DNA from 4 places in the Planococcus sp. TJ-201 genome. Region 2 is predicted to be linked to each of the others. Evidence: riboswitches for the same ligand, from Rfam matches in the RefSeq annotation. Region 2 holds a riboswitch; each other region holds the start of a gene.
What was found. A riboswitch is a leader RNA that binds a small molecule or an ion and turns the genes downstream of it on or off. The one in region 2 is predicted to bind S-adenosylmethionine.
Positions count from the first base shown of each region.

Region 1 (7,735 bases), on a different contig from region 2:
GGCAGGAATGCCAATAGCTTATCCATCATGTTTGAAATCGGCTGTGCCACGTTGTCCATATTCAGCGTTTGCAAAACACTTGGAATAAATAAAATGAAGATCAGGTAATAAAGAATTTTCCCTATAGAATCCAATTTGCTGTCTGCATCTTCTTTTGTTTTTGCCATGTGCCCTCTGACCATTGCTTTATCAACGCCTGCTTTTTTTAATCCTTTCGTGAAAATCGCCCGTACAATCGTTGCTACAACCCATGCAATAAGTAATAATAGCAGTGCTCCCAATACGTTTGGAATGTAATCAATAATCGTATTGCCGACTCCTCTGAAAGAATTCCCTACATCATTCATACGCTCAACTCCTTATATAGTTTTTTAGATCTTATCTACTATCCCCATTCTTTACTTAAAATAAACTCTCGAAACCAAAAAACGGCTCAACTAGTGAGTTGCCCTGGCAAATCCAACTCTTCAAGAAGACAACTGCCCTTTCCTGCCCATAGTCAACACGACAATTCCGCATAGGAGCAGCATCACTCCAACCCAAGAAGGAACGCTCAACACTTCTCCTACGACCAGAACCCCTAAGACTGCCGCCGTCAGTGGTTCAGCTAACGATAAGGTTACGGCGGAAGAAGATGGAATCTGTTTTAATCCAAAAGAAAACAAAATATAGGACAGACTTGTCGCTCCAATCCCTAAATAGACGAGCAGCCATACGTTTCCTGACACTGTTGCGTAAGACAAATCAAAGAACAATAAAAATGGCAGCAGACAGCAGGCGCTCAGTGAAAAAATAACCGCAACAGCAGAAACTGGCTCCATTACCTTCAATACATTTTTACTGGCAAGGGCATAGATTGCAAAAGCCAACCCTGCACCAAGAGCCATGGCGATTCCCAATGGATCCACCAGCTGCTGCCCTTTATTGGCAAACAGCAAAACACATCCTGCCAATGCCAGCAGGGTGGCGATTGCCCAAATTCTGTCAGGCCTTTTCTTAAAGGCAAGCCATTCGATTATTCCCGTTAGTACAGGTGCACTGCCGATCGTGACAACCGTGCCGATCGCAATTCCCGTTAACTGGACCGAGGAAAAAAATAATGGTTGAAACAAGGCCATACTGATGGCAGAAAAAATGGCGGCGGGCCATGGAATCGAACGGATCGATAACGTTCTCGCTACCAGCACGAAGATCATTAAAGAAAAACCACCTATCGCTAAGCGAAATGCGCCAATCGACAACGGATGCGCTGTACCAACGAAAAAAGACTGGGCTGTTCCGGTCGTCCCCCATAAGACGGCAGCCAGCAACACCCATAAATAAGCTATGTAATTCAAAATCAACACCTCTGCCTTTCTGCATACTCTTCCATGCCGTTAATAAATTGAGATAGCTCCCCCCTTCTATTATAATAAAAGAAAAGAGGAGGGGATCCTATGTATATGACAGTCCAGGAAACTGCCGCCTTTTTGTCCATGCCTGAAGAGCAAGTTCAACGCTACGTATTGGAAGGCCGTATTCGAGCAGTCCATGATGGAGAACAGTACATGATCAATACCTCTCAGTTCGGTATGCATTTCCAACAGTTGGAAGAAGCAAAACAAGCGCTTGAAGAATGGCGTGCCATGCCCATCCCAGACGATGTGGATATTAAGGATGAAGATTGACTACAAAAAGCATCTGACGGGGAACCTTCCCGTTCAGATGCTTTTTTGTAAATCTCTCTCAGCGCGTAAGTTCAGGCACTAGAAGGCTTTTTAACTTGTTCTTTATAAACCCGCCCCATTTTTCAAACTCTACAAGAAACCCATCATGGCCAAATTCCGTTTCAACAATTTCCCAGCTTGCCACTTTTTGTTTTTCAAGCCATGGAATCATTAGTTCACTTGGATAAAGCAAATCATGAGTAAATGATAATGAAAACACTGGAATATCCAGAACAGCATCTTGGATGTCATGTGTATTCATTGCTTTCAACAGCAGCACATAACTATTGGCATCAAATCGGCCCGCCAGTTTCTTCCCTTGATAATTCAAGTAAGATTGAACATCGAATTCGTTGCCGTCATGGGTTCGTCCAAATCGCTGATTAAACATATTGCCGCTCCGATAAGTAACCATGCCTGCCATTCGTGCCACTTCAAAACCTTTTAAACGAGCAGAATCTTTATACTTTCCACCATTAAATTCACTGTCACTTTCTATTGCTAGTATGCCGATGTGATTAAAAGCAACACCGTAATCACTGTAATAGGGGGTTACGGCTAAAGGAAAAATCGCATCGATGAATTCAGGGTAAGATCTTCCCCATTCCAAGGTCTTCATTCCACCTAACGAACCGCCAATCACACCGGCGAGATGGTTGATGCCAAGCTTTTTAAGTGCACAGTATTCAGCGCGTACCATGTCACGTATGGTCAGGGTTGGAAACGCAGCATGGTAGGGATTTCCCGTTGCCGGATCTGTCGATAAAGGACCCGTTGATCCGTGGCATCCTCCAAGAACATTAAAGGTAATCACTTGAAAAATAGTCGTATCCACCGGCTTGCCTGGTCCAATCAACCCAGCCCACCACCCTGGATTGCCCTCTGTGCCAATTGCATATTGGTCGCCTGTCAATGCATGGCAGACTAGGACAACCGGAGATTCCCGGTCTCCGAGACGTTCATATGCAAGTTCTACATCGTTTAAAACCTCCGTTGAATCCAGGGTTAACGAGCCGATGGAGACTGTTTTCATGAAAATCCCTCCTTATGCATTTTCCAATACGGCTGCCTGAATCGCTTGCTCCAAATCAGCGATCAAGTCTTCTGCATTCTCCAACCCGACAGACAAGCGAATTAGCTCCTCTGTTACGCCGGATGCTTGTAGTTCCTCGTTGTTCAATTGTTGATGCGTAGTCGAAGCCGGATGAATGATCAGTGATTTAGCATCCCCTACATTGGCTACATGAGACCACAGATGGACGCTGTCAATCACTTTCCGGCCCGCTTCACGCCCGCCTTTAATTCCAAAATTGACAATTGATCCATAACCGTCGTTTTTCAAGTATTTCTTCGCCAGTTGATGAGAAGGATGATCTTCAAAACCAAGGAAATTCACCCACTCGATTTGCGGGTGTTGTTTCAAATAATCGGCGACAAGTTGGGCATTGCTATTGTGTTTTGGAATGCGCAGGTGCAAGGTTTCCAACCCTTGCAACAAAGCATGGGCACTTTCCGGACTGAGGGATGGCCCAAAATCCCGAAGCAGTTGAACACGTAACTTTGTCGCAAAAGCCGCTTCCGGTACATCGATGCCATACCGCAATCCGTGGTATGTTTCGTCCGGCTGTGTGTAATTCGGAAAGCGAGGATTGTCCCAATTGAACGTTCCCGCGTCTACAGCCACTCCGCCAATTGTCGTGCCATGCCCGCCAATCCATTTTGTAGCGGAATGAATGACGACATCTGCCCCGTATTCAATGGGATTGCTGCCATATGGCGACGCGAAGGTATTATCGATCAATAGTGGAATTCCATTTTCATGAGCAATGGCTGCTACTTTTTCTACATCAAAGACATTCAAGCTCGGGTTGCCAATAATTTCACCGAATAGAACTTTGGTTTTATCTGTAATCGCCGCTTTGAAGTTTTCGGGATTTGTCGCATCCACAAATTTTGTCGTAATGCCATAACGCGGCAACGTGTTCGCCAATAAATTGTATGTTCCGCCATACAGGTTGCTGTCTGCCACAATTTCGTCTCCAGCTTCTGCTATATTCATAATGGAAAAAGCAATGGCCGCCATTCCGGAAGACAAGGCAACAGCTGCTGTTCCGCCTTCTAATAACGCTACCCGCTGTTCAAAGACATCGACCGTCGGATTCATAATACGCGAATAAATATTGCCGGTATCCTTCAGTCCAAAAAGATCCTGTGCATGCTGAGTGTCCTTAAAAACGTAAGAAGTAGTTTTGTAGATGGGAACCCCTCTTGATCCTGTCGTAGGATCCGGCTGTTGTCCGCCGTGAAGCAATAATGTTTCTGGTTTTAAGTTGGTCATTTTCCATTCCCCCTATTTTTTGTGGATACTATTCATGCAGAAAGGGACAGCAAAAAGCCCCCTTCGGTTAAGAAGAGGGCCGTAAATTACGGAGTTTCCTCCTCTTATCTGTCAGAACCTGTCGATCAGTTCTGTAGGAATTAGCACCTTTCCAGACAAAATGTCTGTCGGTTGCCGGGCATCACAGGGCCTATCCCTCCGCCACTCTTGATAAGAGTATTTGATTTGGTTTTTCATCTTGTTGAGAAGTATAAAAACTTCAGCGCTTTTTGTCAAGCGTATTAGTCAAAAAATTTTGAAACCTTCCTTTCACTCAAACGTTAACATTTAGTATAGAGGAGGAATCGGTATGCTGGTTTGGATTTTGCTATTATTCGTTGCAGGCTATATCATTGGTTGTTTTCACGGATCCCTTGCTGCACAGGCTTTGTCAGGAGTTAACGTAAAAAAAGAAGGTGTGAAAAATTCCGGTGCTTCCAATGCTGCAATCGTATTGGGCTGGAAATATGGATTGCTTGTTGCATTTATTGATATTTTTAAAGGATTTGCTGCAGTTGCAGGTCTCCGCTTATTATTGGAAACAGGAAACTTCTCAGCTGAAATGACTTGGGCTTTGTTGTTTGTGGCAGGTGCCGGGGTAGTTTTCGGGCACAACTTTCCCTTTTACATGAACTTTGACGGCGGGAAAGGAACCGCTTCAGTCATTGGCGTTATGCTCGCCCTCGATTGGAAGCTTGGGTTGCTTGGACTGATTCTGTTGATCGGCGTTTCGCTTGCAACAGACTACTTGGTAATTGGCGTATTTGTTCTTTATGCCGTTTATTTTGTCATTGCTTTTATTCCGGCATCTGGAGCTTGGCCCTTGCTGACTGCTTCGGCTTTATTTGCTATGGCCGTATGGAAGCATAATGAAAACATTATCCGAATAAAAGATGGTACTGAAAGTAAAGTATCTTCAGTTTTGCGCAAGAAATCTAGTACATCATCTTAAAGTAGATTTCACAGTGGTTTTTCTCACATTTTAAAGATTGTGAAATAAATCTCAAAGTTTTTCTTGACTTTTTTGTTATTTCACCATAAAGTAAGACTCACGAATCGAATAGCATACATCACTTTCTTATCAAGAGAAACCGAGGGACAGGCCCTGAGACGTTTCGGCAGCAGATTTGTTTAACCGCAAAAACTGTGCCAACTCCTGCAAATGCCATTTAAGGCATTTGGAAGATGAGAATTAGATGGTTTCAACTGGAGCCCTCTTTTTTCTTATGGATGAGAAAAAAGAGGGCTCTTTTTTGTCTATTATCTCAATCAGCATTTGAGACACCGTCGATTTGATACAATTCATTCCAACCTAAGGAGGCACCATCACCATGATTCAATTCGAAGGCGTCGCCAAGACCTACCAATCAGGCAAACAGGAAATCCATGCCTTGAATGGCATTGACCTGACCGTCGAAACCGGAGAAATATACGGAGTTATCGGCTTTAGTGGAGCCGGAAAAAGTTCATTGATCCGCACGGTCAACCTGCTCGAACGCCCTACCACAGGACGTGTAATGATTCTGGGAAAAGACATATCCACCCTATCCAGCAAGGAAATCCGCACCATCCGAAAAGACATCGGCATGATTTTTCAGCATTTTAATCTGCTGAATTCAAAAACGGTTTACCATAATGTTGCGATGCCGCTTTTGTTGGCGAAAACACCAAAAGCGGAGATCGAAAAACAAGTAAAAGACCTGCTCGACTTTGTCGGTCTGGGGGATCAGGCACAAAAGTACCCGGATCAGCTATCCGGTGGACAAAAACAGCGAATCGGCATTGCCCGTGCGCTGGCTACCAACCCTTCCGTCCTGCTATGCGACGAAGCGACCTCGGCACTCGATCCGCAAACGACTAAATCAATTTTGGATCTGCTGCGCAAAATCAACAATGAATACAACATCACCATTTTGCTCATTACACATGAGATGGGCGTTATCCGGGAAATTTGCGATAAGGTAGCTGTGCTTGAAACAGGAAAAGTCATTGAGCAAGGCAGCGTTTTCGATATTTTCTCGAACCCGCAACAACCTACGACAAAACGTTTTGTCCGCTCGGTCATGAATGATGAGCTTCCGGAATCACTGCTCTTGCAAATTCAGAACGCCAAAAGCGACAATGCGATTTATCGCCTCCAGTTTACTGGAAATTCGGTCGGCAAACCGTTCATGTCGCGTGTCTCGCGGGATTTCAAAGTTGATTTGAACGTGCTGTTCGGCAATGTTACAGAGTTGCAGGGCATTCCTTACGGCAATCTGATTGTTGAATTTTCCGGAGAGCCAAGTGAAATCCGGCGAGCCTTATCCTCTATTCGGGACAGTGATATTCAAATAGAGGAGGTCAATAACTATGTCAGTTAATTACGAACAAATCTTAGAAGCTTTATGGGAAACCATTTACATGACCGGCGCATCCTTCGGCTTTTCGTTATTGATTGGCTTTCCACTCGGCATCTTGCTAGTGGTTACACGCAAAGGCCATTTATTGGAAAACGAACCGATTTCCAAAGTGCTCAACATTGTCATCAATATTTTCCGTTCCGTTCCGTTTATCATTTTGATGGTGGCCATTATTCCTTTGACCCGCCTGATCGTCGGCACGTCCATCGGAACAGCTGCTGCCATTGTGCCATTGGTCTTCTACGCTGGCCCTTATATTGCCCGGTTGATTGAAAACTCCTTATTGGAAGTCGACAAAGGCGTTATCGAAGCGGCTCAAGCAATGGGCGCCACACCGATGCAAATCATTTTCCGCTTTCTCATTCCAGAAGCTCTAAGCTCTCTGGTTCTCGCATTAACCATCGCGGTAGTTGGCCTGATTGGTGCATCGGCGATGGCAGGTGCCATCGGAGGCGGCGGCCTTGGCGATTTGGCCATCACTTATGGCTACCAGCGATTCGACACGCTTGTCATGTTCATTACAGTAGCGATTCTTGTTGTTCTCGTGCAAGGCGTCCAAACACTCGGAAATGTATTGTCAAGAAGTGTGCGACGCAGTTGACAAGAAAAGCGGAAGCTGCCGTTTAGATTCGACAGGCATAAGACGATCTGGCGAAGCGGCGTTCGTTGCCGCACAGCCAGAGTGGCTTATGACCCGAGAATCTGGCAGCTGGAGTCTAGACAAAGAAAAGCGCAAGCGCCCGTGTAGCTCTGACGGATATAAAAGTTTAGAACGAATAAAAACATTAGAGAGAAATTGGAGGAATTAATCATGAAAAAAATTACAGCTACAGCATTACTTTCACTTGCAGCACTAACCCTTGGGGCTTGCGGAGACGATAGCAGTTCTGAAGGCAACACTACCGTTACGCTTGGCATCAGCGGTTCCGACACCACCATCTGGGATTACATTGCCGATAAAGCAGAAGCTGAAGGAATTGATTTGGAAATTCAAACTTTTTCCGACTACGTAGCACCAAACTTGGCACTTGCTGAAGGAGAACTTGACTTGAATGCTTTCCAAACCATTTCGTACTTTGATGAGTTTGTGGAAGAACACAATATCGATATCGTGCCAATCGGCTCAACTGTCATTGCGCCAATGGGCTTGTACTCCGACAAATACGAATCAATCGATGAAATTCCTGAAGGTTCGCAAATCGCAATGCCAAACGAAGCAACCAACATGGGCCGTGCCCTCCTGCTGCTCG
Region 1 covers NZ_JBZDOG010000001.1:1,116,258-1,123,992, forward strand. Annotated here, with positions in the region: gene AC4EG4_RS05605 (mechanosensitive ion channel) at 1-347, opposite strand, end outside; gene AC4EG4_RS05610 (DMT family transporter) at 468-1,346, opposite strand; gene AC4EG4_RS05615 (helix-turn-helix domain-containing protein) at 1,437-1,667, shown strand; gene metX (homoserine O-acetyltransferase MetX) at 1,726-2,739, opposite strand; gene AC4EG4_RS05625 (O-acetylhomoserine aminocarboxypropyltransferase/cysteine synthase family protein) at 2,752-4,044, opposite strand; SAM riboswitch class I at 4,146-4,261, opposite strand; gene AC4EG4_RS05630 (glycerol-3-phosphate acyltransferase) at 4,394-5,035, shown strand; SAM riboswitch class I at 5,159-5,275, shown strand; gene AC4EG4_RS05635 (methionine ABC transporter ATP-binding protein) at 5,415-6,446, shown strand; gene AC4EG4_RS05640 (methionine ABC transporter permease) at 6,436-7,086, shown strand; gene AC4EG4_RS05645 (MetQ/NlpA family ABC transporter substrate-binding protein) at 7,297-7,735, shown strand, end outside.
Region 1: another riboswitch for S-adenosylmethionine. It lies ahead of AC4EG4_RS05635 (methionine ABC transporter ATP-binding protein); the one in region 2 lies ahead of sat (sulfate adenylyltransferase).

Region 2 (7,735 bases):
GTCAGCAAGTAAATCAAAATGAGAATCGCCAGCAATCCAAACGGCTGGCCGACTGCCAACAATCCGTCCGCCGCCCATTGCGCCAGACCGGTTTTGGTCATAGCGGCACCCACACCAAATGCACTGGCAATGAGCAGCAGTACATTGAATTGCACATCGTTTTTTGCATCTTCCATGGAAACCGATTTGGTTACCAATAAAATCAGCACTGCCAAAGCCATTGCTTTGAACATGCTCAGCCAGCCAGCAATGACAAGTGCAATGGCTCCCAGTAAAACCAGCAGCGAGAACCAGCCGACAAAACGGCTTTCTTGCAAGGTTTTTGGCGGTGTCATGGAAGACACGACGTAAAAATCGTTGGACTGCTGATATTTTTCCACAAATCCGGTTCCCGCAAGCAACAGCAAGGTGTCCCCCGGCCGCAGGATGATGTCGCCGACTTTGCTTTTAATGCGTTCGTTGTTGCGGTGAACCGCCATGACGCCTGCATCGTAACGTGAACGAAATTGAGATTGTTTGATCGTTTTCGAGAGCAGCGAAGATTCATGGGAAACGACCGCTTCCGCCAGCTGCGTGTTGCCGTTTTTCAAATCCTCCAACTGCAAATTGGTCCCGGTCTTTAAAGTCAGCCCTTTTCTTTTTTGCAGCTCTGCGATCGTTGAAATGAGTCCGGTAAAAATTAGGCGGTCTCCTGACTGAATGATGGTTTTGGAACTGACCGATGAAATCCGGGTCTGATCTCGGATAATTTCAATCAAGTACAAACCTTTCAAGTCGCGCAGTTTTGCTAATTCCACCGTTTGATTGGCGTAAGGAAAATTTTCTTCCACCACCATTTCAGCAATGTAGTTTCTGGAATCTTCAACGACCTGCTTGCTGAAACTGTTGTTCTCAGGCAACAGCATGTTGCCTACCGTAAACAAGTAAATCAAACCGACAATGGTGATGGGAATGCCGACAATTGCTAATTGAAACAACGAAAAGCCAGGCAGGCCGTAATCGAGCAGCATCCCGTGCACCACAAGATTGGTCGATGTTCCCATTAGGGTGATAGTCCCCCCAAAAATCGTTACATACGATAAAGGAATCAGCACTTTGGAAGGTGCGATATTGCGTTCTTCACACCATTTTTTCAAAAGTGGAGTTAACGTGACAACAATGGGTGTGTTGTTCAAAAAAGCCGAAAACAACGGGAGCGGAAGAAAAATACGAAACAAAGATCCTTTCAAGCTTTTGCCTTTATTCAGCCAGCCAATCATCATCTGGTCGATCAGGCCGTGCTTTTGTACAGTACCGACAACGATGAACAGTAAAGCGATTGTCAACATTCCTGGATTCGAAAATCCGCGCAATGCTTCTTCTGTTGTTAAAATTCCGGACAGCAGCAACACTACCAATGCTGAAAATACAATCATATCCGGACGGGCAATTTCAAAAAGCAAGGCGCTGACCATGGCGACGATGACGATAAGCACAAAAATCATTTGGACTGACACGGGCAACCATCCCCTAATTAGTTACTAATAACGGTCTCCCGCAAGCCTTTGATGAGCACATCGGCTACTTCCGGACGGGAAAACTGCTTCGGTGGTTTTTCTCCGTTGCGAAGCAATTCACGAACTTTCGTGCCACTTAAATGAACATGGTTTTCTGCGCTGTGCGGACATGTCTTAGCCGTGGCCATGTTTTCGCATGCATTGCAGTAAAATGAATGCTCGAATTTGAAAATTTGAATGCCCAATTCTTCTTCAAACTGGCTGATGAATTCCTGTGCCTCGTATGTGCCGTAGTAATCGCCGACACCGGCATGATCCCGTCCAACGATGAAATGTGTACAACCGTAGTTTTTGCGGACAATGGCGTGAAGAACCGCTTCTTTCGGTCCGGCGTAGCGCATTGCAGCTGGATAGATGGCGAGGCGCGCCCGGTCTGCAGGATAGTAATGCTTTAAGATGACTTGGTAGCTTTCCATCCGCACTGCAGCTGAAATGTCATCGGATTTTGTTTCACCCACGAGCGGGTTCAGCAAGAGGCCATCCACCACTTCCAATGCGGCTTTTTGAATGTATTCATGTGCGCGATGCACCGGGTTGCGCGTCTGGAAGCCGACAATCGTTTTCCAGCCAAGATCTTGGAATAACTGGCGCGTTTCAACCGGGTCCAGATGAAATTCTTTGAACTCGCTATGGTCCGGACGATTTAATAAGGTGATAGGACCTGCCAAGTAAACATCTCCGCGTTCGTATAGTTTTTCCACGCCAGCATGTGCTACTTCTGTCGTGCCGTAAATTTTTTCTGCTTCCAACCTTTTGTCATACGTGTACTTTTCCTTCAGCTCGAGTGTTCCGTAGATGACACCGTCTTTGCCTTTCAGCGCAATTTCATCGCCCAGCTCGTAGCTGTCTGCTTCTTCTGTCGTGACCGATAATGTAATGGGTACACTCCACACGTTGCCATTGCTGAGGCGCGATGTATGCAGCACACTTTCATAATCCTTTTGTCCAAGAAAACCAGTCAACGGGCTAAACCCACCGATGCCGATCAGTTCCAAATCCGAGATGGCCCAATCTGAAATGAATAAAGTGGAAAGTGTTTCCGCATTCTTTAATGCCTTTTCTCTTTCGGTGCCTGTCAGCTGTCTGTTTACCAAGTCTCCACCATGTGCTTTGTTCGTCATGTTATTACCTCCAAGGTTAGTTTTGTGTTCTGTTGCTTTCTTAAAAACTGTTCAGACAAAAAGAAAAGGACCCTCTTCGGCAAGAAGAAGGTCCGTAAAAACAAAACTCTCTTCTTATCTTCTAGGCTGATGAAAGCCTATTGGAGTTAGCACCGTTTCCATAAAGGAGGGTTGCTGAGACATCAAAGGGCCAATCCCTCCGTCTCTCTTGATAAGAATGCATATTCAATTGGCATTGGAAAATTAATTGAAAAATTTGATTTCACAAAGTATATAATATACTATTCAGAGTGTCAAACTATGTTTTAACTTTTTTTTGAAAAAGCTGTATTGCCATAGGGCCAAAGGAATAATTTTTTTTGAAAAGATAACGGCTATATACCACTTCATTTGCCTTGGACAGATCCTCCACAAGAGGTGGGAGTTGAACCATTTCTATTCAGTGCAGTGAAGCACTTATTTGATACTATTAAAGGAATGGAGGAGGCGGAGAAGATGACAGTAATCCCCATCATGATCGATTTGGGAAACAAAAACGTGGTCGTTGTCGGCGGAGGGAAAATTGCTGAACGAAAACTGGACGGGTTGCTCGACAGCAAAGCCAGCTTGACCGTGATTAGCCCATCCGTAACGCCGACAATCCAGCGGTGGGTGGAAGAAGGACAAATTGGATGGAAACAAAAAAAGTTCGAGCCAAAAGATGCCGAAGAGGCTTTCATGCTGGTGATTGCGACAAACGACCCGGTCGTTAACGCCGCCGCACAAAAAGCCGCCCCGCCAAATTGCCTGGTCAATGCTTCTACCGAAGCAGAGTCTGGCAATGTTCAGTTTCCTGCACATTTCAACAGAGGCAAATTGAGCATCATTGTTTCTACAAATGGCGCAAGCCCGATGCTCGCCAAAAAAATCAAACACGAACTGCAAGAACAATTTGACGAGAGCTATGAACAATACTTAGACTTTCTTTATCATGCCAGACAGCTTCTCAAACAAACTAAGCTGTCCAGAAACACCAAGGAAAACTACTTGCGCAATTTCTTGGACAAATCTTTTTTATCAAATGAAGTTCAACAACACACGCTCCATGAATTGCAGCTGCTCGCAGCCAAAGACAATGCTACCGAATAGAGGTTGAAGCTGGAGGGCAAATTAGCATTTATTCATTGCCCGCTCCGTAAACATCTGTCCCGGTATGGAAACCATCTGCAATAACGGTATCCCTCATGTTTTCAGCAGTCACTGGAATGGGCGCCAGTAAAATGGATGGCACATCGATCTTGCCATTATTGACAGATTTTACGGTAGTGACGCTTTCCCCTTCTGCCATTCTGACTGCCAGAGCAGCAGCTTGTTCAGTTAAGGTTTGAATGGGTTTGTAAACCGTCATTGTTTGGGTACCGCCGACGATTCGCTGCGCAGCAGCCAGTTCTGCGTCCTGGCCCGCTACCGGAATTTTGCCCGCTAAGCCCTGCGCTTCCAATGCCTGAATAACACCGCCAGCCGTTGCATCATTAGCGGCTATGACTGCATCAATTTGATTGTTATTTGCTTCAAGGGCTTCGGTCATATTGAGAAATGCTTTTTCCGGTGACCAGTCTTCGGTCCATTGATCGTAAACAATTTTAATATCTCCCCGGTTGATGGCAGGCTGCAATACGTTGAATACGCCCTTCTTGATCAAGTGAACATTGTTATCGGTCGTTGCCCCTCCGATATAGACGTAATTCCCTTTTGGCACCAGCTCTAAAATTGCCTCTGCCTGCATTTCGCCTACTTGCTCGTTATCAAACGATACGTATAAATCGATGTCTGCATTTTTCACCAGCCGGTCATAAGCAATCACTTGAATTCCAGCGCGATGAGCCGTATGGACAATGGCTGCGGTCGCTTCCGCGTTATGCGGCACAATGACCAATAAGTCGATGCCTTGTTGAATCAGCGTTTCAGCCTGAGCAAGCTGCAAGGCATCGTCGCCATTGGCTGCCACAATCTCCACTTCCGCGCCCAAGTCCTCTATCGCTTTCTTGAACAGCGCCTGGTCTTTCAACCAGCGCTCTTCTTTCAGCGTATCCATGGAAAACCCAATTTTAATAGGCTCATCACGGTCCGTGACCGTTGCTTTTTCGGGTACCGCTTTGCCGATTGACTGCTCGGGTGCACATGCACCCAAAAACAGGCTAATGAATAAAACCGTGGCCAGTTGAGTCATTTTATTCATTAGACTGATCTTTCCTTTCCACTAATGTCCGTCGGTATTCCTTCGGAGACACATTGTTCATCTTCTTAAACACTTTGCTGAAATAATTTGGCTCATGGTAACCGATCTCGAAAGAAATTTCCTTTAAGCTTTTTTGTGGATCTCCCAACAACTTTTTCGCTTTGTCCATACGGCAGGAGGTTAAGAAATCGATATAGTTGATGCCCAGTTTTTCTTTGAACATTTTGCTCAAATAAATGGGACTTAACTCTACTTTCCGCGCCAGTGCATCCAATGAAATATCTTCGTGGGAATGATCCATAATATACTGCTTGATCTGATGGACTTTATCCACTTCCAGGCGATCGTAATGCTTCAAGTAAACCTGTTTCAATCGTTCAATCACTTGCAGCGTTTCATTAAGCAGCTGCCGATGATCCTTGGCTTGGATGGTGTAATAGGGAATTGTAGCGTCGATGCCCATTTCGCCCATGACCCGCGCAGTAACCCATAAAAACTCAAGTGTCCGCTGCTGTGTCCAAAGAATTGTCGCTCCTTCTTGTTCGAAGCGCCGGATCAGGTCTGCCGCCAGTCGGTTAATTGACTCCCATTCTCCCAACCGAATAAAATCAAATAGCTTTTTCTCCTGTTGCTTAACAAAAATAGCATCGCCCACTTTTTCAAGAGAAGGGACGTCAGAAGAAAAACGGTATCTGGATGGCAGTGACAAGTCCATTGTGGCGATCAGCGATTTTTGATAGGAATTCCGGATATCTTCCAGTGATTCACAAACGGGTCCCACGCCGACAAACCATCCTTCCTGTCGGCTGTCCGAAATGGACAAGATCGCTCTGACCAATGAAATTGCCTGAGACCGAAACGATTTTTCTTGATTTCGAAAAACAATAATAGGCAATTGGCGGCCATACAAAGCGCCAATCCACGCATTTTCAGTTTGACGGATTTTCTCTTTTAGTTGCGGATACAATTTTTCCAAGCCTTCCGGTACCATAACCGTCATAACAAATTTCTCAGCAGTCGCTGGGATTTCGAGCAAGTCCACCAGCATTTCGATATGGACATCGTGGACATGATCAAACAGCAATTGGGTGACAACATCGGTTTCCACAATCGCCAAGGCTTTCTGGAAGTCTTCCTGCTGCTGGTGCTGGACCGCCGAAGCCTGTTCTTTTTGAGCTTGCTGCTCAAGCAATTTTCCGACAGTTGCTACAATTTCACTGGCTTTACTTGGCTTGAGCAAATAGTCTTTGACCCCTAACTTGATTGCCTGTCGGGCATAATCGAACGTATCAAAAGCCGTGATCATGACGAACTGAATATCCCGATCTCGCTGCTGGATCTTTTCGATGGCCTCCAACCCTGTCATACCTGGCATCATAATATCCATAAAAATCCAGTCAGGCTCCCAAGATTCTGCCAAATCAATCGCTATTTTGCCGTTTCGGGCCTGTTTAATGTCAAACTCGTTATAGGCACGCTGCAAAATAGCTTGCATCCCATCCCGTTCAATTGGCTCATCATCCACTATCAACAGCTTGATCATGGTGCGTCGCCCCCCTGACTTTCGGTAATTTCAAAATAATTTTTGTGCCTTGGCCGATTTTGCTTTCAATCGCTACCAAATCGTCCTTTCCGTAAAACAACTGCAGCCTTTTGACGACATTAACAAAGCCGATGCCAGTTGAATGCCCCTCCGCCGGTACGATCGACCCTTCGAGCAATTGCTGCTGTTTGTCCAGACTCATTCCCTGGCCATTATCTTCGATTTCGATCCACACTTCTTCTCCTTGGTCTTTGATGCGGAACCAAATATGGCCACCATCTTCCTCCGGCTCAATCGCATGAATCACCGCATTTTCAATAAGCGGCTGCAGCGTGAGGCCAGGAATCTGCAAATTTAAACACGTCGAGTCCAGCTCTATAAAAAAATGCAATCGGTCGCTGAACCGTGCTTTCTGGATTTCCATGTATTGCCGCAGGACAAATTCCTCTTCGGCCAGCGTCACAGCACGGTCCATGCGCTTCAAGTTATAGCGCAGCAAACTGGCGACACTGACCAACAAGTCACTGGTTTCTTCAGCCCCATCCAAATACGCTTTTTTCGATAAGGTATTCAAAGTATTGAATAGAAAATGAGGATTGATTTGGCTCTGCAAATTGCGCAGTTGGCTTTGCTGAAGCAGCAGTTTGCTGTCTTGCAACTCGCTTTCCAATTGTGCTTTTTGTTGGATCTCCACGATCATGGCGTTGATGTTTCTTCGCATATGGTTGAAAGTTTTAGCAAGAAACGCAATTTCGTCATTGGAATCCACTTGAACTTCCCTGTCAAAGCGCCCTTTGGCCAACTCATTTGCCGCTTTTGTCAATTGGTGGATTGGTTTTGTGATACTGAGTGAAAACAGATACGTAAACAGCAGCAATGCGGTTGTAATCAACAGCAAGAGCCAGATGCTGAGTTGCTCTAGTTCCGCCGATTGCTCAATGATTCCCCGGTAAAATTCTTCATAGGTTTTCAGTTCGGTATCAATGATGGTTAAGGTCATTTCAGAAATGTACATGGAAATTCGCGTTGCTTCTGTAAATTCAGCTAAGGAAGCTTCGGTATCGCCCTCTTCTTGAAAACTTACAGATCGATCTACTGTTTCGATAAAACTGCTGATCAAGTGGCTGTAATTGGTTAACGCAAATTCATTTTCTACATTCCGCAGTTCATAGATCGTTGATTGAATGCCCAGAAGATTTTCTTTACTGGCCTCCAGGTAAGATTCAGTTTCATCTGAGGGCAGTAACAAGTAATTATTCAAATCAGTCACCATTTGCTGGCTTTCCGTGGTGATTTC
Region 2 covers NZ_JBZDOG010000004.1:31,605-39,339, reverse strand. Annotated here, with positions in the region: gene AC4EG4_RS10860 (SLC13 family permease) at 1-1,496, opposite strand, end outside; gene sat (sulfate adenylyltransferase) at 1,514-2,677, opposite strand; SAM riboswitch class I at 2,789-2,895, opposite strand; gene AC4EG4_RS10850 (NAD(P)-binding protein) at 3,173-3,805, shown strand; gene xylF (D-xylose ABC transporter substrate-binding protein) at 3,834-4,886, opposite strand; gene AC4EG4_RS10840 (response regulator) at 4,888-6,438, opposite strand; gene AC4EG4_RS10835 (sensor histidine kinase) at 6,413-7,735, opposite strand, start outside.

Region 3 (7,735 bases), on a different contig from region 2:
GGGCTGCTAAGATTTTTGCGCCTTTTGGAAGATCCTCATCATTTGCCCATGCTTCAGGGCTCCACAGTCCGGAACGCCGGAACGCTTTGGCGCAATGGATAAAGCATTCTTCTACGTCCACGCCAATTCCAAGAAGAGGACGCTTCCCGTTGACTGCCATTTTTTCTAACAATTCCTCGTCTCGGACCACACTGGCTTTGCCGTTAATGCGCAAGGTCTCGCCCAGTCCTGGAATGAGAAACAGCAAACCGATATTGGGGTTTGATAAAATATTCCGCATGGAGTCCATCCGTTTGTTGCCAGGTCTTTCAGGAATGACTAGTTGACTTTCATTTAGCACGTAAACAAAACCCGCTCCGTCTCCCCGAGGAGAGACGTCACAAAATCCGGAGACGTCCGAAGTTGATATTGTCAGAAACGGTGATTTCGCAATAAATTCTTTGCAGTGCTCATCTATGTAGGAGATGACTTTATTGTTTACCAATTCACTTGGATTCCCGGTAATTTCTCGAAGTTCTTCCACTGTCTCGATTGTATTCGGAAATGTTGGTTTGGTTTTCACTTGGATCCATCCCTTTCGCATTCATTTTCTTTTAGTAATCTTCCTTTGGTGTAACTTACTAGTCAGCATCCAAAACCTCAAAACGGAGGACTTTGCAAAAAAAGCCAACAGGAAATTTCCTATTGGCGTTTTTTTATTTCTTCCGCTACTAACTCGAAGGTTTTCAGTTTGTCCTTAAAATTATAAGCAGAGGAAACCAACATCACTTCGTCTGCTCCGTACTCAGCCGCCAAAACTTCCAACCGGTCCACGACTTGACCCGGGGTTCCGACAACCATACGCCGGCGGTTTTCGGCCACCAGCAATTTTTCGAATTTGGAATAGGGATAAGCCAAAGCTGTCTCGGGCGGCGGTGTGCCTTTTGATGGCATCCCTTGTGCGCCCATGCACAGCGAAAGATCCATTGAAGAAGCAACCCGTTCTGCCAGCTCGGGTGTTTCCTGGCAGACCACAAAAATTGCAAATCCGACATGCGGCGTGCTGCCTTTATAAGAGTTGAAGTGTTCACGGTATTCTTTCGCAAACTGCTGTCCGCCTTCACCGTTGATGAAATGCGCAAACATATAGGGAAGGCCTTTTTCTGCTGCCAGCTTTGCCGAGTTTTCGCTTGAGCCGAGCATCCAGATTGGCGGACTGTGCTTTGTAAGCGGTGTGGCTTTCATCCCGTAATACGGATGTTCTTCAGGAATGGAGTCCGTCAAGTACATGCGAAGATCATCGATTTGTGCAGGAAATTGGCTGGTGTCCCGCTTTTTTCCTTCGTTCAATGCATAAGAAGCACGCGGCATACCACCTGGAGCCCTGCCAACTCCCGCATCGATTCTATTTGGATATAAAGCTTCCAGCAGTTTAAAATTTTCAGCGACTTTAAAAGCCGCATAATGCGGCAGCATAACACCGCCAGAACCGAGGCGAATGCTTTTTGTCACAGCACCCAGGTGTCCAATCAACACTTCTGGGGAAGAGCCGGCCAATGTGGCTGCATCGTGATGTTCGGAAACCCAAAATCGGGTGTAACCCCATTTTTCGGCTTTTTGTGCCAGGATCGCTGTCTGTTTTAACGCTTCCTGAGGCGAGCTGCCTTCTGAAATGGGTGATTGGTCCAGCACGCTATAGCTAAATGCCATTGTCATTCTCTCCTTTATTCGTGGATCAAGTACCCGACCGATCGCAAAACGGTATGAATAAATCCTTGCGTCGCCAAAAAGACTTCCTCTTTTTCCGGTTCTTGAAAGATGTCGTGGTAACAGTATTTCCATTCTTTGTAGCTAAACTCAGTCAGCTGCTGTTTTAATAGCCATTGTCGCGCAACTTCCTTTTCGGTGATTGCGTCCCGTTCTGCTGTGTGCAGATAAGTTGGAATCTGCGGATACACCTCAACAGCTGCTGCGGTTTCTTTCATATAGCTCTGCAATTCTTTAAACCAGGCTGCAGTTACAACAGTATGATACAAGTTGTTTTCAGCTCCCTGTTCGAGGCTGAATTGGCTTCTTGTGAGGTCACGCAATGCAATCTCGTGGTCCATTTTTCTGCGTCCTGTCAGCTGAGCAACACCTGGAAATGAATTGGGCGCTTTTGGCGGCAACTTTTTTAACTGCAGCCAAGGAGATGTAAAAATAGCTCCCGCCACGTTAAATTTACGATTGCCAAGAACATTCATTGTGATGGTGGCACCGAGGCCGTGGGCAATGACAAACACCGGCAGATCATTTTCCGATGACAGCTTCAGCATATCATGTACCGCCTGTTCGTAGACATCAAACGATTCGCGGTGAACCTTGTCGGCTCCAGCGTTTTTGCCATGGCCCGGCAAGTCTGCCATATAAACATCGAATCCTGCCGCTCGCCATTTTTCAATTTGCCATGCATAGCGCAAATGCTGCTCATATGCACTATGGATCAGCACAACTGTTGCCTTAGCCGTTCCTTCAGCCTGCCATTTCCACATAGTCCAACTTCCTTTCCATTCCAAGCTCCAATTTGACGTTTTGATTTGATTTGTTACGATATAGAATATCTTATCTTTTTTAAAGGAGCTTTGCCATGATTTATCCATTTAAAGACAAATTCCCCCAAATTGATCCATCCGTTTTCATCGCAGACTACACCACCATTTCTGGTGATGTGACGATTGGCGCCGATTCATCAGTTTGGTTTAATACTGTGATTCGCGGTGACGTATCCCCCACTGTTATTGGCAATAAAGTGAATATCCAAGATCTTTGCATGCTGCACCAAAGTCCTGGCAAACCATTGGTGCTAGAAGATGAGGTAACGATTGGCCATCAAGTGACCTTGCACAGCTGCACCATTCGAAAAGGGGCATTAGTTGGGATGGGTTCGATTATTTTAGACGGAGCAGAAGTTGGAGAAGGCGCATTTATTGGTGCCGGCAGCCTCGTGCCCCCCGGAAAAATCATTCCACCAGGCATGCTCGCTCTCGGACGGCCAGCAAAAGTTGTCCGTGAACTGCGCGAAGACGACAAAGTGGACATGGAACGAATTGTCCGCGAATACGCTGAAAAAGGCGCTTACTACAAGTCTCTTCAATAGGGCTAGCACAAAAAAGGACGATCCGGCAGGAATGCCGGATCGTCCTTTATTTTTATACAGTTTTAGATACCAGCTTCAACGCCAGCTTGTTCTTTCAAAAGTGCTGCTTTGTCCGTACGCTCCCAAGGAAGATCAACATCTGTACGGCCAAAATGTCCGTAAGCTGCTGTCTGCTTGTAGATTGGGCGGCGAAGATCAAGCATTTTGATGATTCCAGCAGGACGCAAATCAAAGTTCGCGCGTACCAAATCATCCAATTTGTCTTCGTCCACAATGCCGGTGCCAAATGTATCAAAAGCGATCGATACTGGATGTGCTACACCGATTGCATATGCCAATTGCACTTCACATTTATCTGCCAGGCCAGCCGCTACAATGTTTTTCGCTACATAACGTGCAGCATAAGCTGCTGAACGGTCAACTTTTGTTGCGTCTTTACCGGAAAATGCGCCGCCGCCGTGGCGAGCATAGCCACCGTAAGTATCTACGATGATTTTGCGGCCAGTTAAGCCTGCATCTCCCTGAGGTCCGCCAATAACAAAGCGCCCCGTTGGGTTAATGAAGTATTTGGTCTCTTCGTCAATCCATTTTGCCGGAACGACTTCTTTGATGACGTACTCTTTGATGTTGCGTTGAATTTGCTCAAGTGTTACTTCTGGGTGATGCTGCGTCGAGATAACAATTGTGTCCACACGAAGCGGCTTATTGTTTTCGTCGTACTCAACAGTTACCTGTGTTTTGCCATCGGGACGCAAGTAGGGAAGAATTTCTTCTTTGCGCACTTCAGCCAAACGGCGCGCCAATTTATGTGCCAATGAAATCGGCAATGGCATCAATTCTTCTGTTTCGTTGTTGGCATACCCGAACATCAACCCTTGGTCGCCTGCTCCGATATCATCCAATTCTTTATCAGTCATTTGGCCTTCGCGTGACTCAAGCGCCACATTGACTCCAGCAGCAATATCCGGTGATTGCTCATCGATTGCTGTTAGCACTGCACTTGTTTCTGAATCGAAACCGTATTTAGCTCGTGTGTATCCAATTTCTCTTACCGTTTGTCTAACGACTTTCGGAATGTCCACATAAGTAGAAGTGGTAATTTCTCCGGCTACTAAAACCAGCCCTGTCGTTACAGTGGTCTCGCATGCAACACGTGCGTTTGGATCTTCGGTCAAGATTGCATCCAAAATAGCATCTGAGATTTGGTCACAAATTTTATCCGGATGTCCTTCTGTTACTGATTCTGATGTAAATAATCGACGGTTTTTCAAAAAATGTTCCTCCTTATATCCTGCGAGATTGCTCTCGAAATTGATACGGTACTCGTTTCCCATGTCAAGTCCGTTCCAGACAAAATCCAGATTGAACTTCAAGCCGTTTGTGGCCTTTCACACGAGGATTAAGGGCATTCCATAAAAAAATCCCTTCACTCATTCATCATGAGGAAAGGAGAATCATCATAAGCACCTTTCACTCTTATCATCCAAGGCCTGTGCACCTTGCTTCAGGTTTGGCACCATCACTGCGTATGCAGCAGGTTGCCGGGTTTCATAGGGCCTGTCCCCTCCACCAGCTCGGAATAAGAGTATCCGTTCAATTTTTCATCATACGGAAATAGTACTGGGATGTCAATGATTTTTTCGAATTAAAATGAGATAGTAAATTGCCTGCTGCTCGTTCCGCTCATTCCTCCCGCTCTCTACAACTCGTTATATAGGCAAACCCATTTGTATGTCTTGTACAGTTTATTTACTTGCAGATTCCTGCCTCATATAGAGTCTATCCAATAATTTTTGATTTCCGAAGGGGATTAGTATAGACTAATAAACCTAATGTGTTATACTAATGAACGAATATACATCCTCCCCATCGCCATGGGAATAACAGAAAAGGAAGGTACATATATATGACTTCAGTGAACTTTGCAAATGATTTAAAGGATCTTTTAACTGGCCAAAATGTACATGTTCAATTATCAGTGCCACAACTAGTGGAAGCAGCAACATCCCGCGGGGAAGCCGTATTGACTCGGGAAGGCGCTGTAAAAGCGGAGACAGGAAAATACACGGGCCGCTCACCGAAAGACAAATACATGGTGGAAGAAGAAAGCTCTAAAGACAAAGTCGACTGGGGCAATGTGAACCGTCCAATTTCTAGCGAAGTGTTTGAAAAATTATACGCTAAGGTGATTAAGCACTTAAAAGAAAAAGATGCTCTTTTCGTTTTCAAAGGATTTGCCGGAGCGGACCACGAATCACGTGTGCCAATTCAAACCATCAATGAATACGCGTGGCACAACTTGTTTGCCCACCAACTGTTCATCCGTCCGTCAGCTGAAGAGCTGCAAGCGCATGAAGCTGACTTCACGGTGGTTTATGCCCCTACATTCATGGCAGACCCTGCAGTTGACGGTACGGCTTCAGAAACATTCATCATCGTCTCCATGGAACAGCGCATCATTTTAATCGGCGGAACTGAATACGCCGGCGAAATGAAAAAATCGATCTTTTCTATTATGAACTACTTGTTGCCAGAAAGAGGCATTCTTCCAATGCACTGTTCAGCAAACGTAGGACAAGATGGCGATGTAACTTTATTTTTCGGCTTGTCCGGTACCGGCAAAACGACCTTGTCAGCAGATGGAGACCGCAAGCTGATCGGTGATGACGAGCATGGCTGGTCTGATAATGGCGTCTTCAACATCGAAGGCGGCTGCTATGCAAAAACCATCAACCTGTCGCGTGAAAACGAACCGCAAATCTATGACGCGATCCGTTTCGGTTCGGTTTTGGAAAATGTGGTTGTTGATCCGGATACACGCATCCCGGATTATGACGACGGTTCATTAACTGAAAACACACGTGCCGCCTACCCAATGCAGGCAATTGACAATATTGTAGATCCTTCAGTTGCGGGTCACCCAAAAACGATTGTTTTCTTGACTGCAGACGCTTTCGGCGTATTGCCTCCAATCAGCAAGCTGACAAAAGAACAGGCTATGTATCATTTCCTTAGTGGCTACACATCAAAATTAGCTGGTACAGAGCGTGGCATCACTATACCTGAAGCAACGTTCTCAACTTGCTTTGGTTCGCCATTCTTGCCGCTGCACGCAACGGTATACGCTGAAATGCTCGGCAGCAAAATTGATGAGCACGATGTTCAAGTCTTTCTTGTCAACACCGGCTGGACGGGTGGAGTCTATGGAGTCGGCAGCCGCATGAAGCTTTCTTACACTCGGACAATGGTTCGCGCTGCCATCAAAGGCGAATTGAATGATGTGCCGACTGAAAAAGAAGCTATCTTCGGCCTTGAAATTCCAGTACAAGTACCTGGTGTACCAGCCGATGTGTTAAACCCACGCCATGCTTGGGCAGATAAAGAAGCATACGATTCAAAAGCTGTGGAATTGGCACAAAAATTCCAGGAAAACTTCCAGAAGTTCGGTACTGTCGCACCTGAAATCACAACACTTGGCGGACCACTTCAAAAATAAGCATCCCTTAAAGCCCGTTCGGAGTAAAATCCGAACGGGCTTTTTTTACTTTCCTATTGCTCTTTATCTCTCATCCATTGGCAAATTGCCCGAACTGTTTTGCGATTGGCAGCCGGTGGAAAGAAATGCGTATAATCTTTGAAATACCAAGTTTCGTATGGCTGATTGTTGAGCGCTAGAGTTTCTTCTAGCAGATAGGCTTGGGCAGGAGAGACGTTTTCATCCTGAAGGCCATGGATAATGAGCATGGGCGCACAGCTTTCTTCAATCCGCATCAACGGATTGCGTTCTTCGTATGCGGCAAGCGCCGTATTGGGTGTGCCGCCGTAAAGCCGTTTCATCATGCGCCGCATGTCTGGCCGCTCTTTATAGGTCAGCACCGTATCTGTAACTCCGGCCCATGTGACAAGCGAGGTAATGTCCGAACGCAAAACGGCGGTCCATAACGCCATAATGCCACCGCGGGAAAATGCCAGCAAGTGCACGTACCCGTTGCTGTATTTTTTTAAGACATCCACAGCGTGAACGGCATCCCAACGATCCGCACCGGCAAATTCGTCTCGGCCTTCGCCGCCTCGATTGCCTCTATAGTACGGAGCAAATACCACAAAGCCTTGTGCAGCGAACTGGGCAATACGCGCAGGGCGAACCATTCCAATCGACTGGATGCCGCCTCGTAAATACAAAATGCCGCTATAGTTTCCCGGTTCTTTTGGTTCTGCAAGCATTCCTTTGACCTTCAATCCTTCTGACCAATAAACAATTTCCGTTAAGCGTACATTGGGATTTGGTGAAGGAAAGTGTTTTTTTGATTTAATCTTCCCATTTTCCAAGCTGCTTCACCTTCTCTATAATTTTCCTCATTCCAGCATCTTTCATTAGAAAACTGAACTCATCGTCCAGCTTTAATTCCCCCATTAAAACAATTCCCTTTGTTTCAAGTAGCGGAATTTTATCCACTTTTTCAACTTCAGCTATAAAAACAGTCTTGCAGAATGGTTTCGCCGAATGCACCACATACTCTGCAAACCATTCCAGCTCTTTTACTTGAGCGCCGGTCTCTTCGTATACTTCCCGTTTTGCAGCTCCTTGTAAACGTTCCCCAGCTTCTACTTTCCCTCCTG
Region 3 covers NZ_JBZDOG010000007.1:14,622-22,356, reverse strand. Annotated here, with positions in the region: gene AC4EG4_RS15905 (pyridoxamine 5'-phosphate oxidase family protein) at 1-583, opposite strand, end outside; gene AC4EG4_RS15900 (LLM class flavin-dependent oxidoreductase) at 682-1,689, opposite strand; gene AC4EG4_RS15895 (alpha/beta hydrolase) at 1,704-2,510, opposite strand; gene AC4EG4_RS15890 (gamma carbonic anhydrase) at 2,606-3,115, shown strand; gene metK (methionine adenosyltransferase) at 3,178-4,386, opposite strand; SAM riboswitch class I at 4,589-4,701, opposite strand; gene pckA (phosphoenolpyruvate carboxykinase (ATP)) at 5,022-6,611, shown strand; gene AC4EG4_RS15875 (alpha/beta hydrolase family protein) at 6,665-7,444, opposite strand; gene ytkD (RNA deprotection pyrophosphohydrolase) at 7,425-7,735, opposite strand, start outside.
Region 3: another riboswitch for S-adenosylmethionine. It lies ahead of metK (methionine adenosyltransferase); the one in region 2 lies ahead of sat (sulfate adenylyltransferase).

Region 4 (7,735 bases), on a different contig from region 2:
GCATCAACCGTATTTTTGAAGGCACCAATGAAATCAACCGCTTGCTAGTACCAGGAACATTGCTTCGTAAAGCGATGAAAGGCGAATTGCCGTTGTTGCAGCACGCACAGCAGCTTCAAGAAGAGCTGTTGATGATGATGCCAGAAGAAGTCGGCACAGAAGCGCTGGCCCAAGAAAAATACTTGGTGAAAAATGCTAAGAAGATCGCTTTGCTGGCGGCCGGTCTTGCCGCTCAGACTTACGGGACAAAACTGGAAGCGGAGCAGGAAGTTTTAGTCAACATCGCAGATATTGTCAGCAGCGTCTTTGCGATGGAGTCGGTCGTATTGCGTACAGAAAAAGCAATCGCTGCTTCAGGCGAAGAAAAGGCCAAGCAGAAACTATTGTATACGCAGATTTATTGCCAAGAAGCATTCGACCAGATCGAAAGAGATGCGAAAGAAACATTGATCGCAGCCATCGAAGGCGACAACCAGCGTATGATGCTTTCTGCATTGCGTAAATTGACTCGTTCAACGCCTTACAATGTCATTGCGAAAAAACGCGAAGCGGCTGTCAAGCTAATCGATGTCGAAAAATACGTTGTGTAATAGCTTTCTCAAAACAGGCACCTCCAGTAAAGTTGGGGGTGCCTGTTGAGCTTGTAGACATAAGAATAGTTACCCGACCTAATGAATAAAATCTTAATTGGTCGGGTTTTATACGGAATTCTGCGCTTCAGGCGGACGAAGCGCTGAGTCGTCGCCTTGCGCTACGAATTTTTGCGTGAAGTGAGGAACAGGCTTCTCTCTTTGATTGGAACCACACGCCCCCAATTGGACTGGCCACGCAGACTCCTGTGGGACAGCGAAAGCTGAAGACCCCGCAGGAACGCAAGTGACGAGGAGGCTGAAGCTGAGCCCACGGAAAGCGGAGTGGCCTGACCGGTTGGGGTTATGCACGGCTATTCATTTGGGTAAGCCTTTGTCTACAGTCTGAACAGGCCAAACCAGTAAATCTGGGTTGGCCTGTTTTTTTGTCGTCGACCGTTTGGGTTCTTTTTGGTAAGCTTGAAAAAAGGGGGTTCTAACTTGATTACCTATTATGCTTATCCAAAATGCACAACGTGCCGAAAAGCGAAAAGCTGGCTGGAAAAAAACGGTGTCGAATATAACGAAATTCACATTGCAGAAAATCCGCCAACAAAAGAACAATTGACAGAGATTTACCAGGCAAGCGGGGTGGAGTTGAAGAAATTTTTCAACACGAGCGGCTTGGTCTATCGTTCACTGAGCTTGAAAGACAAGCTGTCAGACATGACCGAAGAACAGCAGCTGGAATTATTGGCTTCAGACGGGATGCTGATCAAGCGTCCGCTTGCTTGGGACGGCAAACAGGTGACACTGGGCTTTAAAGAAGAGGACTACCGGACGAGCTGGTTATAAAGGCTGCGTCATCTTGTGTTTCACGGCTGTTTATGTCAAACTGAACATGAATGAACTACATAATTTGGAGGGGTCAAGATGAGCACACCAGCAGAACTTCGTTATTCAAAAGAACACGAATGGGTCAAAATCGAAGATGGCAATGCGCGTATCGGAATTACTCATTTCGCACAGGCTGAATTGGGAGATATCGTTTTTGTTGAGCTTCCGCAAGTTGGCGAAGAACTGAAAAAAGATCAGCCCTTCGGCAGCGTAGAATCTGTTAAAACGGTTTCGGAACTATACGCACCTATCAGCGGAAAAGTAGTTGAGGTCAACTCTGAGCTTGAAGACAGCCCGGAATTCGTCAACGAATCTCCTTACGAGCAAGCTTGGATGGTGGTTATCGAAGCCCCTTCTGAAGAAGAAGTCAACGAACTGATGACTGCAGACCAATACAAAGAAATGACAAACGAGTAAACTTTGGAAAGCGCCTATGCCTAGGCGCTTTTTTGTTTTTTTCTCCCCGAATAGAATTGGAAAAAATGCTGAAACGGCCCAAGGAAAGAAATAGGGTTCTATGGCGTCAAGGTGATATTCTTGAAACTATTGAATTAATTAGTATAGTTGAGTAATAGGACTTTTCTTATTCTATATTCGATGGGGTGAATGTTTATGGGAAAGGTGATTGTGGTGGAGGGAATCAGCGACAAGTCGAGGATTGCGCCGCTCATTGCAGAACCCGTGACGATTCTTTGCACAAATGGTACAGTAAGTGCATCGCGGCTTGAAGAATTATTATTGCCTTACGAAGATCAGGATATTATCATATTGGTGGATGCCGATTCTTCAGGAGAAAAGTTGCGGAAGTTAGTCAAACGTGAATTCCCGGAAGCCCGCCATTTCTATGTGAATCGCAGCTACAAGGAAGTTTCAACGACACCGCTTCGCATTTTGATGGATGTGCTGATTGCAGCGAATGTCCGGGTCAACAAGCTATTGATAGAGGGATGAAGAAGATGAAAGAATGGACACATAAAGAATGGATCAAAGAAAAAAACACAAAACGGACCACTGCGTTTTATTTATATACGCCGATGTGCGGGACTTGCCAGGTCGCTTCAAAGATGTTGACAGTCGTCACAGAACTGCTGCCGGATCTTGAAATCGGCAAAGCCAACTTGAATTATGTCCAAGAAATTGCAGGCTTATACCAAGTGGAAAGTGTGCCGTGCCTGCTAATTACGGAGAATGGCAAAATTGAGGAAAAGATTTATGCTTTCCATTCGGTCCCATATTTATATGATAAGTTGAAATCTGTTGACGAATTTAGCACGTCATGGTAAATTGAGATTCTGATAAAATAATTTCATATCAAAACTCTTATTAAGAGTGGTGGAGGGAAGTGCCCTATGAAGCCCGGCAACCGTCATGAAAATGAAATGGTGCCAAATCACACGAAGCGAAAGCTTTGGAAGATGAGAGATTGGTTTCCGTATAATATACGTTTGCCCTTCTGCTCAGTTCTGCGCGGAAGGGTTTTTTATTTTTAGAATCTAGGGGTGTTCAAGAGATGATTGAGTTAAAAAAAGTAACGAAAAAATTCGATACAGGCAAAGCAGTTCTTACAGCTGTTGACGGAGTCGATTTATCCATTTCCGATGGTGAAATCTTCGGCATTATCGGGTACAGCGGAGCTGGTAAAAGTACGTTGATCCGGTTGTTGAACGGTTTGGAAAAACCAACTTCAGGAACAGTCGAAATTAACGGGCAGACGATCACAGCGATTAAAGGTGGAGAATTGCGCAAGGCCCGCCAAAAAGTCAGCATGATTTTCCAGCATTTCAACTTGTTATGGTCTCGAACAGTAAGAGAGAATATCGAGTTCCCGCTCGAGATTGCCGGAGTGGCAAAAGCACAGCGGGGCAACCGAGTTCAAGAGTTGATCGAACTGGTTGGATTGACTGGCCGTGAAAACGCGTATCCATCGGAACTTTCAGGCGGACAGAAACAGCGCGTCGGCATTGCCCGGGCACTGGCGAATGATCCGGAAGTCTTGTTGTGTGACGAAGCAACATCTGCACTCGATCCAGAAACAACCGATGCCATCCTGGATCTGCTGGTGGACATCAACAAACGATTGGGTTTGACCATTGTGTTAATCACTCATGAAATGCATGTAATCCGCAAGATTTGCCATCGTGTGGCGGTCATGGAAGGCGGCCGGGTGGTTGAACTTGGCGATGTTCTGAATGTTTTCCAATCGCCGAAAGAAGAAATCACGAAACGTTTTGTGGCACAGGTTACCGATTCCGGTGATTCGCACGAAACCATCAAAAATCTTCGGGAATTGTATCCGACAGGCGAGTTGGTAAAATTGGTCTTTGTCGGAGACCAAACTGAACAGCCGATTCTGACAAAGTTGATCCGCAGCCATGCAGTGGAAGTCAACATTGTTCAAGGCAATATCTCGCACACACAGCGCGGGGCATATGGAACGTTGATCCTGCAATTGAAAGGTTCAGCAGCAGAAATTGAAGAAGCACTGGCATTCCTTCGGTTAGAAGATGTCCAAGCGGAGGTGATGCACAATGATTGAATCATTATTCCCGAACGTCGATTGGGACAATATGTGGGAAGCCACTATTGAAACACTTTACATGACGGCATTGTCTACAGTATTTACATTTGTTATTGGATTGGCCCTTGGCATTTTGCTGTTTTTGACAGCGCCAAAGCAATTATGGGCAAACAAAGTCGTCAACTGGCTGACAGGGGCATTCGTGAATATTTTCCGCTCGATTCCCTTTATCATCCTGATTATCTTATTGATTCCGTTTACGTTATTCTTGATGGGCTCTATTCGTGGACCCAACGCTGCATTGCCGGCATTGATCATCGGATCAGCTCCATTTTATGCACGCATGGTGCTGATTGCCTTGAAAGAAATTGATAAAGGGGTCATCGAAGCTGCCCGTTCTATGGGCGCGACAACCGGCACCATCATTTGGAAAGTCCTGTTGCCTGAATCGAAACCGGCTTTAATTTCCGGAATCACGGTGACGGCCATTGCATTAGTCGGTTACACGGCAATGGCTGGCATCATTGGCGCAGGCGGCCTTGGGACTTTGGCTTTCTTGGACGGGTTCCAGCGCAGCCGGGAAGATGTCACGTTAATGGCAACGATCTTAATTTTGATTATCGTCTTCGTTATTCAATTTATAGGTGATTGGGTAACAACTAAGTCAGACAAACGATAGCAGCGGATTTTCCGTACTATATAAAAACACATGAAAAGGGAGAGAGTCAGATGAAGAAATTTGTAGCAGGAACAGCACTAACAGCTTTAGTACTCGCAGGATGCGGAAATGGCGGGGCAAGCGAAGAAGAAGAATCGAGCACCTTGCGCGTTGGCGCTTCGAACGTGCCCCACGCTGAAATTTTAGAACAGGCACAACCGATTCTAGAAGAGCAGGGCATTGAACTTGAAATTGAAACATACCAGGATTACATCCTGCCAAATGAAGATTTAGAGTCTGGTGAAATCGACGCCAACTATTTCCAACACATTCCTTACCTAGAGTCGCAAGTAGCGGATCATGGCTACGAATTTGAAAACGCAGGCAGCATTCACATCGAGCCAATCGGTGTTTACTCTCAGGATCACGCTTCACTTGATGAACTGCCTGAAGGTGGAACGATTTTGATGAGCAACTCGGTTGCTGATCACGGCCGCATTCTTTCTATGCTTGAAGCTGAAGGCTTGATTACATTGGCTGAAGGTGTAGAAAAAACAGCTGCTGAAGTAAGCGACGTTGTTGAAAACCCGAAAGATCTTCAATTTGATGCCAACTACGAAGCGGCATTGTTGGTTCAAATGTATGAAGCAGGTGAAGGCGATGCAGTTCTAATCAACTCGAACTATGCAATTGATGCAGGCATTAGCCCAATGGAAGATTCCATTGCACTTGAGTCTTCAGATTCTCCATATGCTAACATTATTGCAGTGCGCGCTGGCGATGAAGAAAACGAAAACATTGCAGCATTAGTGGAAGTGTTAACTTCACAAGAAATTAAAGATTTCATTTTGGAAGAATGGGGCGGCTCAGTCGTACCAGTCGAATAATCCTGTAAAAAAGCATCCTTCAACGGATGCTTTTTTATTTTGTTTAAATAATAAAAATATTTCGCGTTTTCCTATATGGCTGTCATTCTTAAAAGGTCTGTGCTACTTTTGAATAATATAAAATAAGCATTTGTTCATATGAGGAGGACAATTTGATGAAATTCAATTTTGGTTTGCTGCCACGTATTGTCGTGGCAATTGTGTTGGGGGTTCTCATTGGATTGGTTGCGCCAGAATGGATGGTGCGGGTATTCGCAACGTTTACCACGATTTTTGGTAATTTTCTAAACTTTATTGTACCGTTGATTATTCTCGGCTTTATTGCTCCGGGAATTGCAAAATTGGGCAAAGGTTCAGGCAAGCTTTTGGGTGTAGCCACCGGAGTTGCCTATGCATCTACCGTAACAGCGGGGATTTTAGCGTTTTTTGCAGCAACCACGGTTTTGCCCAATGTTATGCGGGAAGGCTCTTTAAGCAGCTTGGAAGATCCGGAGCATGCATTAGCAGCGACATTTATTGCCCTTGATATGCCGCCTGTTTTTGGTGTTATGTCAGCATTGATCCTGGCGTTCTTGCTCGGCATCGGCATGGCATCGACAGGAAGCAAGACCATGACCTCATTTTTTGATGAATTCCAAGCAATTATTGAGAAGACGATTTCTTACGTGATTATTCCTTTGTTGCCGTTCCACATCTTTGGTATTTTTGCCAATATGGCCTATGGCGGGGCAGTATTTGAAATCTTATCGTTGTTCGCAATTGTCTTTTTAATGATTTTGATCCTTCACTGGACCATGCTGTTGCTTCAGTATTCATCAGCTGGCGCATTAAAAGGGAAAAATCCTTTTGGAATCTTAAAAACGATGATGCCGGCATATTTCACGGCACTTGGCACGCAGTCTTCTGCAGCAACCATTCCGGTCACTTTGCGCCAATCCCGTAAATCGGGAGTTAATGAACGGGTGGCAGACTTTACCGTTCCTTTGTTTGCAACCATTCATCTATCCGGCAGTACCATCACCTTGGTATCATGTGCGATAGGTGTAGTATTGTTGACAGGCGGAGTCCCGACCTTTGGCGATTTCTTCCCGTTCATTTTAATGCTGGGTGTAACAATGATCGCTGCACCAGGAGTTCCAGGCGGTGCGGTTATGGCAGCGATTGGTTTACTGGAAGTTATGCTTGGGTTTGATGCCACAATGGTTGCCTTGATGATCGCCCTTTACATGGCACAGGACAGCTTCGGTACTGCAGCAAACGTCACGGGTGACGGAGCTTTAGCACATATTGTCGACCGTTTCACAAATGGCCGAAAAAGTTTGGAATAATTGATTGATTCGACCAATTACAACTATTTCAAAAGGTCTATTCTATTGGTAATTTCTGTGCTACTATAGCAAAGATATTACACAGTAGGGGGAAAACATCATGAAGAAATTATGGGCAATTGGTTTATCAGCAGCAGTTTTATTGACGGCTTGCGGAGAAGAAGAAGCGACGACAACAGAACCGGCAGAAGAAACAGCAGGTGCTGAAACTTCGGAAGGCAACCAAGATGTAAAGCAGGAATTGATGAAATTTTACATGTCCATTCCGAATACGATCAATGCTGTAGATGGTGACTTGAATGCATTCGAAATGAGCCAGGCAGAAGAAACATTGCCAGAAGGCGACGAATTGCAGACCATGAAAGACGCAGCCATCGCTTCTGCTGAAGAAGCAGCTAGTGCAGTAGAAACAATTGAAATTCCTGCAGCATTAGAAGAGCACCAAGAATCGATCGAATCCGCATTTACTGCAATGCATGAATCTTACGAAATGAAAGCGGAAGAATTGACGAAAGATGCATCATTTGAAGCAGCTAACGAAAAATTCCTAGAAGCAGACGATATGTTAAATGAATTGCTTGTTGAGCAAGACTTAGCGGCATCAAGCATTTACAATGAAGTCTCACAATAAATAAAGCAGAGCCCTGGCGAGAAATCGCCAGGGCTTTCAATTTTTACTATACTTTTAAAAGTTTAATAGAAGCATGCAAAAAGGAAATTTCGTTGAAGACAGAATATAAGACAAAAGTTCTGTTTTCAGATTAATTAGACTATTAGAGTGTTTATTTGATATTTTTCGGGGTATACTAATAAAGGTATTCTTAAAACCAACAGATTGAAAGGAATGGTTCATTATCGATTCGCAAGGTATTGAAAAG
Region 4 covers NZ_JBZDOG010000006.1:147,881-155,615, forward strand. Annotated here, with positions in the region: gene AC4EG4_RS15430 (acyl-CoA dehydrogenase FadE) at 1-590, shown strand, start outside; gene AC4EG4_RS15435 (arsenate reductase family protein) at 1,071-1,424, shown strand; gene gcvH (glycine cleavage system protein GcvH) at 1,503-1,883, shown strand; gene AC4EG4_RS15445 (toprim domain-containing protein) at 2,079-2,417, shown strand; gene AC4EG4_RS15450 (thioredoxin family protein) at 2,423-2,749, shown strand; SAM riboswitch class I at 2,784-2,888, shown strand; gene AC4EG4_RS15455 (methionine ABC transporter ATP-binding protein) at 2,977-4,002, shown strand; gene AC4EG4_RS15460 (methionine ABC transporter permease) at 3,995-4,663, shown strand; gene AC4EG4_RS15465 (MetQ/NlpA family ABC transporter substrate-binding protein) at 4,714-5,529, shown strand; gene AC4EG4_RS15470 (dicarboxylate/amino acid:cation symporter) at 5,685-6,857, shown strand; gene AC4EG4_RS15475 (hypothetical protein) at 6,958-7,488, shown strand.
Region 4: another riboswitch for S-adenosylmethionine. It lies ahead of AC4EG4_RS15455 (methionine ABC transporter ATP-binding protein); the one in region 2 lies ahead of sat (sulfate adenylyltransferase).